2 linked regions of the Orrella dioscoreae genome follow. The protein of the gene in region 2 interacts with the protein of the main gene of each other region in a pairwise test. Links are inferred from orthologs where the notes say so. Each region holds a gene or a part of one and is shown on either strand. Other genes may lie near its edges.

Evidence for each region.
Region 1: the proteins of gyrB (region 2) and gyrA interact in binary tests that used the Escherichia coli proteins (3 or more experiments, as listed by UniProt). The link is inferred for Orrella dioscoreae from one-to-one orthologs.

What each region holds. Positions count from the first base shown.
Region 1 is NZ_LT907988.1:1,648,781-1,652,315, reverse strand. What follows is about bases 149-3,367. They hold gyrA (DNA gyrase subunit A), read right to left. Parts: upstream 3,004-3,367; coding sequence 349-3,003; downstream 149-348. Other genes in these bases: serC (3-phosphoserine/phosphohydroxythreonine transaminase), read right to left, coding at 149-344. Outside these bases: more of serC, read right to left, coding at 1-148; outer membrane protein OmpA, read left to right, coding at 3,377-3,535. UniProt on the Escherichia coli protein: A type II topoisomerase that negatively supercoils closed circular double-stranded (ds) DNA in an ATP-dependent manner to maintain chromosomes in an underwound state.
Region 2 is NZ_LT907988.1:4,842,503-4,845,861, reverse strand. The notes cover bases 172-3,214. They hold gyrB (DNA topoisomerase (ATP-hydrolyzing) subunit B), read left to right. Parts: upstream 172-489; coding sequence 490-2,940; downstream 2,941-3,214. Other genes in these bases: ODI_RS22145 (ATP-grasp domain-containing protein), read right to left, coding at 3,130-3,214; ODI_RS22400 (hypothetical protein), read right to left, coding at 2,954-3,091; dnaN (DNA polymerase III subunit beta), read left to right, coding at 172-445. Outside these bases: more of dnaN, read left to right, coding at 1-171; more of ODI_RS22145, read right to left, coding at 3,215-3,359. UniProt on the Escherichia coli protein: DNA gyrase negatively supercoils closed circular double-stranded DNA in an ATP-dependent manner to maintain chromosomes in an underwound state.

The sequences.
Region 1 (3,535 bases), 3.2 Mb from region 2 along the record:
TCCTTGTGCGACCGGCGCGACCAATGGCCGGTCAGCACATAGTCGGCCACCGGCGCACCGCGCCGGCCGATCAGGTTCAGGGGCACGATGGCGTTTTCCGCCGTGGCGCCGCCCTGCATGAACATCACGGCATAGTCATCCGTGACGCCCAGCAGCGTGCGCAGGTCGGCCTCGGCCTCGTCGCAGATCTGCACGAACTGCTTGCCGCGATGGCTCATTTCCATCACCGACATGCCGCAGCCGTGCCAATCCAGCATTTCCGCGGCAGCCTGCTCCAGCACCGGCACCGGCAGCACCGACGGACCGGCAGAGAAGTTCCAGGGGCGAGTCTTCGCCTGGGTCATGGTCTTATTCCTCTTCGCCGCCAGCGGGCGCCTCGCCACCCTCGGCCGGGGCGACGCCCTCGGCCAGGTCTTCCTCGTCCTCGCCGACATCGGCATCGCTTTCGACCACGCGGCGCACGCCCGACAGATGGCTGCCGTCGTCCACGCTGATGAGCGTGACGCCTTGCGTGGCGCGGCCCATTTCGCGGATTTCCGCGACGCGGGTGCGCACCAGCACGCCGCCCGTGGTGATCAGCATGATCTCGTCGGACGGCATCACCAGCACGGCGCCCACGACCTTGCCGTTGCGGGCGGAGGTCTGGATGGCGATCATGCCCTTGGTGCCACGGCCGTGGCGCGTGTACTCGAGGATGGGGGTGCGCTTGCCATAGCCGTTTTCGGTGGCGGTCAGCACGCTTTGCGACTCGTCGCCGGCCACCAGCATGGCGATGACCGTCTGGCCCTCTTCCAGCATCATGCCGCGCACGCCGCGGGCGTTGCGGCCCATCGGACGCACGTCGTTCTCGTCGAAGCGCACGGCCTTGCCGGAATCGGAGAACAGCATCACGTCGTGCTTGCCGTCGGACAGGTCCGCACCGATCAGGAAGTCGCCCTCGTCCAGGTCGACGGCGATGATGCCGGCCTTGCGGGGGTTGGAGAAATCGGACAGCGGGGTCTTCTTGACCGTGCCGCGCGAGGTCGCCATGAAGACGTAGTGGTCTTCGCTGAATTCCTTGACGGGCAGCACCACCGTGATCTTCTCGCCATCGCTCAGCGGGAACATGTTCACGATCGGGCGGCCACGCGAATTGCGCGTGCCCTGCGGCACTTCCCAGACCTTCAGCCAATAAACGCGGCCGCGGTCGGAGAAGCACAGCAGGAAGTCGTGCGTGTTGGCGATGAAGAGCTGGTCGACCCAGTCGTTTTCCTTCATGGCCGTGGCCTGCTTGCCTCGGCCGCCACGGCGCTGGGAACGGTACTCGGACAGCGGCTGGCTCTTGATGTAGCCGCCAGCCGAGAGCGTCACGACCATGTCGAGCGGCGTGATCAGGTCTTCGGTATCCAGCTCGGTGGCGTTCAGCTCGATGTGCGAACGGCGCGCGTCCTTGCCGTTGGCGGTGAACTCGGCCTTGATGGCCTGCAGCTCGTCGCCGATGATGGTCGTGATGCGCGCAGGCGTGGCCAGGATGTCCAGCAGGTCGGCGATGGCGGCCATGACGTCCTTGTACTCGCCGACGATCTTGTCCTGCTCCAGGCCCGTCAGGCGCTGCAGGCGCATGTTCAGGATTTCCTGGGCCTGGCCTTCGCTCAGGCGATAGCGGCCGTCGGCCTGCAGGCCGCACTCCTCCGGCAGGTTCTCCGGACGATAGGCGGCGCGGCCGCCCGAGGTCTCGGTGTCGGCGCGCGACAGCATCTCGCGCACCAGCGAGGAATCCCAGTCGCGGTTCATCAGCTCCTGGCGCGCCACCGGCGGCGTGGGCGCTGCCTTGATGATCGCGATGAAGTCATCGATGTTGGCCAGCGCGACGGCCAGGCCTTCCAGCACGTGGCCGCGCTCGCGGGCCTTGCGCAGCTGGAACACCGTGCGGCGGGTGACCACTTCGCGGCGATGCAGCAGGAAGTAATGCACCATCTGCTTCAGGTTGAGCAGGCGCGGCTGGCCATCGACCAGCGCGACCAGGTTCATCCCGAAGGTGTCCTGCAGTTGCGTGTGCTTGTAGAGGTTGTTCAGCACGACCTCGGGCACTTCGCCGCGCTTCAACTCGATGACAAGGCGCATGCCGTCCTTGTCGGATTCGTCGCGGATGTCCGAGATGCCTTCGATCTTCTTGTCGTTGACCAGCTCGGCGATGCGCTCCTGCAGCGTCTTCTTGTTGACCTGGTAGGGCAGCTCGTCGACCACGATGGACTGGCGGTTGCCACGCTCCATGTCCTCGAAGTGCGTCTTCGCGCGCATGATCAGGCGGCCGCGGCCCGTGCGATAGCCTTCGCGCACGCCGGACATGCCGTAGATGATGCCGCCCGTGGGGAAATCCGGCGCCGGGATCAGCTCGATGAGCTCATCGACCGTGCACTCGGGATTGCGCAGGGCGAACAGGCAGCCGTCCACCACTTCGCCCAGGTTGTGGGGCGGGATGTTGGTGGCCATGCCCACGGCGATGCCCGAGCTGCCGTTGACCAGCAGGTTGGGCAGGCGCGAGGGCAGCAGCAGCGGCTCGCTTTCGCTGCCGTCATAGTTGGGCCCGAAATCGACCGTCTCCTGGTCGATGTCGGCCAGCAGTTCGTGGGCGATCTTGGCCAGGCGGATTTCGGTGTAACGCATGGCGGCGGCGTTGTCGCCGTCGATGGAGCCGAAGTTGCCCTGGCCATCCACCAGCATGTAGCGCAGGGAGAAATCCTGCGCCATGCGGACGATGGTGTCGTAAACGGACTGGTCGCCGTGCGGGTGGTATTTACCGATCACGTCACCGACGATACGCGCCGACTTCTTGTAGGCACGATTCCAGTCGTTGTTCAGCTCGTGCATGGCGTAGAGCACGCGGCGATGCACGGGCTTCAAGCCGTCGCGCACGTCCGGGAGTGCCCGGCCCACGATCACGCTCATTGCGTAATCGAGGTAGCTGCGGCGCATTTCTTCTTCCAACGAAATTGGAAGAGTTTCCTTGGCGAAGGAATCCATAGGCTGAGGCGTCTATCTATATATATAGAGGGCTGACCCTTCACAGGGTAAGCCGTGGATTCTATCACCCGCCCTCCGGAGCGCCGCTGCCCAGGATTTGAGCAAGGCATGCAAGCGCCCCCTTTTGCTTGTTGCCAAAAACCAACAGCAACTCGCGGCATCCGGGAGAAATGCCCGCATCCAGCCAGAATGGGGCTCCCAGGGCAATCCAAAGGCTGGCAAATGCCTTAAGATTGTTTCCAGCACGCAGGAAACCCAGTAGGCGATTCTTTGACCGTGCTTTAGCCGTTGCTATACTGGCCCCGTTTTCCTGATATGCAGCGGGGGTTCGCTGCGAGTCACTTATCCAGCTTCAAGCTCAACGAGGAGAAACATGAACAAGCCCTCCAAATTCGCTCTGGCGCTTGCCTTTGCCGCCATGACGGCGTCGGGTGCAGCTTCCGCTCAAACCGTCGACAACTGGCGCAGCGCTTTCGGTGATGTCTGGAAGAACGGCACCAACGAACTGTGCTGGCGCAATGCGTTCTGGACC
Region 2 (3,359 bases):
CGGCCAGATCCGCTTCCGCTTCGGCGCGGTGGAACTGGTGTCGAAGCTGGTCGAGGGCAAGTTCCCCGACTTCACGCGCGTCATTCCCACCACCTACACGCGCCACTTCAACGTCAACCGCGAAGCGCTCCTGGGCAGCCTGCAGCGCGCCGCGATCCTGACCACCGACAAGTTCAAGGGCGTGCGCCTGCAACTGGCGCAACACCAGATGAAGATCTCGTCCTCCAACGCCGAGCAGGAAGAGGCGCAGGAAGAGATCGATATCGACTACGGCCACGAAGCCCTGGATGTGGGCTTCAACGTCAGCTACCTGCTCGACGTGCTGTCCAACATCAAGACCGAGGAAGTGACCTGGTCGGTCATGCCCGACGCCAACGCGTCGGCGCTGATCACGCTGCCTGGCGACGAGCAGTTCAAGTACGTCGTCATGCCGATGCGGATCTGATCCCCCGACCCTGGCCCCTGCCGTCCACCCGATAAAGAGTAAATATGTCCGATACGACTTCCCGCGATCCCGCCGAATATGGCGCCGACTCAATCAAGATGCTCAAAGGCCTGGAGGCGGTGCGCAAGCGCCCGGGCATGTACATCGGCGACACCTCCGACGGGACCGGCCTGCACCACATGGTCTTCGAAGTGGTGGACAACGCCATCGACGAAGCGCTGGCGGGTTATTGCGACGACATCGTGGTGACCATCCACACCGACAACTCCATTTCGGTGTCGGACAACGGCCGGGGCATTCCCACCGACGTCCACAAGGATGACGAATTCCAGCGCAGCGCCGCGGAAATCGTCATGACCGAACTGCACGCCGGCGGCAAGTTCGACCAGAACTCCTACAAGGTCTCGGGCGGCCTGCACGGCGTGGGCGTGTCCTGCGTGAACGCGCTGTCGACCTGGCTGCGCCTGACCATCCGCCGCAATGGCGAAACGCACAAGATGGAGTTCCGCCGCGGCGAGCGCGTGGCGCCGCTCGCGGTCGTGGGCCCCACCGAGGGCCGCGGCACGGAAGTCCACTTCCTGGCCGATCCGGAAATCTTCAACAACATCGAGTTCCACTACGAGATCCTCTCCAAGCGCCTGCGCGAGCTCTCGTTCCTGAACAACGGCGTGAAGATCCGCCTGATCGACCAGCGCAACGGCAAGGAAGAGAACTTCGCGTTCTCGGGCGGCGTGCGCGGCTTCGTGGAATACATCAACCGCAACAAGACCACGTTGCATGGCAATGTGTTCTCGGTCAGCACCGAATCGTCGGCCGGCGGCACCAACGTCGGCGTGGACGTGGCCATGCAGTGGAACGACGGCTACAACGAAAGCGTGCTGTGCTTCACCAACAACATCCCGCAGCGCGACGGCGGCTCGCACCTGACCGGCCTGCGCGCGGCGATGACCCGCATCATCAACAAGTACATCGCCGACAACGAACTGGCCAAGAAGGCCAAGGTCGAGACCACCGGCGATGACTTGCGCGAAGGCCTGACCTGCGTGCTGTCGGTCAAGGTGCCCGAGCCCAAGTTCAGCAGCCAGACCAAGGACAAGCTGGTGTCCAGCGAAGTGCGCCCCGCGGTGGAAGAGGCCGTGTCGCGCACGCTGGAAACCTGGCTGCTGGAGCACCCGAACGATGCCAAGGCGCTGTGCGCCAAGGTCGTGGAAGCCGCCCGGGCCCGCGAGGCCGCGCGCAAGGCGCGCGAAATGACCCGCCGCAAGAGCGTGCTGGAAGGCGCCGGCCTGCCCGGCAAGCTGGCCGACTGCCAGGAAAAGGACCCCGCCCTGTGCGAGATCTACATCGTCGAGGGTGACTCCGCGGGCGGTTCCGCCAAGCAGGGCCGCGACCGCAAGTTCCAGGCCATCCTGCCGCTGCGCGGCAAGGTGCTGAACGTGGAGAAGGCGCGTTTCGACCGCCTGATCGCCAGCGAGCAGATCGCCACGCTGATCACCGCGCTGGGCACCAGCATCGGCCCCGACTTCAACGTCGAGAAGCTGCGCTACCACCGCATCATCATCATGACCGACGCGGACGTGGACGGCGCGCACATCCGCACGCTGCTGCTCACGCTGCTGTATCGCCAGATGCCCGAGCTGGTGGCGCGCGGCTATGTCTACATCGCCCAGCCGCCGCTCTACAAGGTGAAGGCTGGCCGTGAAGAGCGCTACCTGAAGGACGAGCAGGAAGAAGCCCAGTTCATGATGCAACTGGCGCTGAAGGATGCCGAGGTCATTCCGGCGCCGGGCGCCGAGCCCCTGCGCGGCGAGTCGCTGGCCGAGCTGGCCCGCCAATACGTGCTGGCCGATGCCGTCATCGCCCGCCTGTCGCGCGTCTTCGACGAATCGGCGCTGTCGGCCATCGCCGAAGGCGTGTCCATCGAGCTGGACGACGAAGCCCAGGCGCAAGCCTCGGCCCAGCGCCTGCAGGCCGCGCTGGAAGCGGCCGAGCTGCTGCCCAACCAGGTGGAAGTGGTGGCGCAGTACGTCGCCGAGTCCGAGAAGCACCGCCTGCTGGTCAACCGCAAGCACCACGGCAATGTGCGCGTCAGCGTCATCGACGCCGACTTCGTGCGCGGCGCCGACTACGCCGTGCTGGCCAAGGTCGCCGAGATCTTCAAGGACCGCCTGAGCGCGGGCGCCATGGTGGCGCGCGGCGAAGGCGAGAAGCGCCGCGAGCAGCCCATCGCCGATTTCCGCGAAGCCATGCAATGGCTGCGCAGCGAGGCCGAGCGCGGCGTCAGCAAGCAGCGCTACAAGGGCCTGGGCGAAATGAACCCCGACCAGCTCTGGGAAACCACCATGGACCCCAAGGTGCGCCGCCTGCTGCGCGTGCAGATCGAGGACGCCATCGCGGCCGACGCGATCTTCACGACGCTGATGGGCGACCCGGTGGAGCCGCGCCGCGCGTTCATCGAAGAGCACGCGCTGTCGGCGAGCAACCTGGACGTGTAAACCCAGGCGGCCCTCACGGGCCGCGCCACGCCAAATGAAAAAGGGCTGCAGTGATGCAGCCCTTTTGTCCTGCGGCGACGATGCCGCCGATGCCGACCAGGCTGCCCGCCTTGAAGCCGCTCACGTGGGCGCCGTAGGCGTTGATGGCCATCGTGCTGGGCGCCTGGTGCAGTGAGTCAGGGGATGGGATCAGCGGGCGGACGACAGGCGGGCCGCCGCGGCCCGGGCCAGCCGCCCGGGGGCCTGTTCGTCGGCATGCCAATGCAGCGCGGGCTCGATGAGTTCCAGTTCCATCAGGGTGAACCGCCCTCCGATCTCGATGCCGTCGACCCGTGCATACAGCGGCATGGGGTGTCCCAGCGCGCTCAGGCCGTCCAGGACGGCGCGGGCGGCGGCGCGCAGCGTGTTGGATGGCTCGG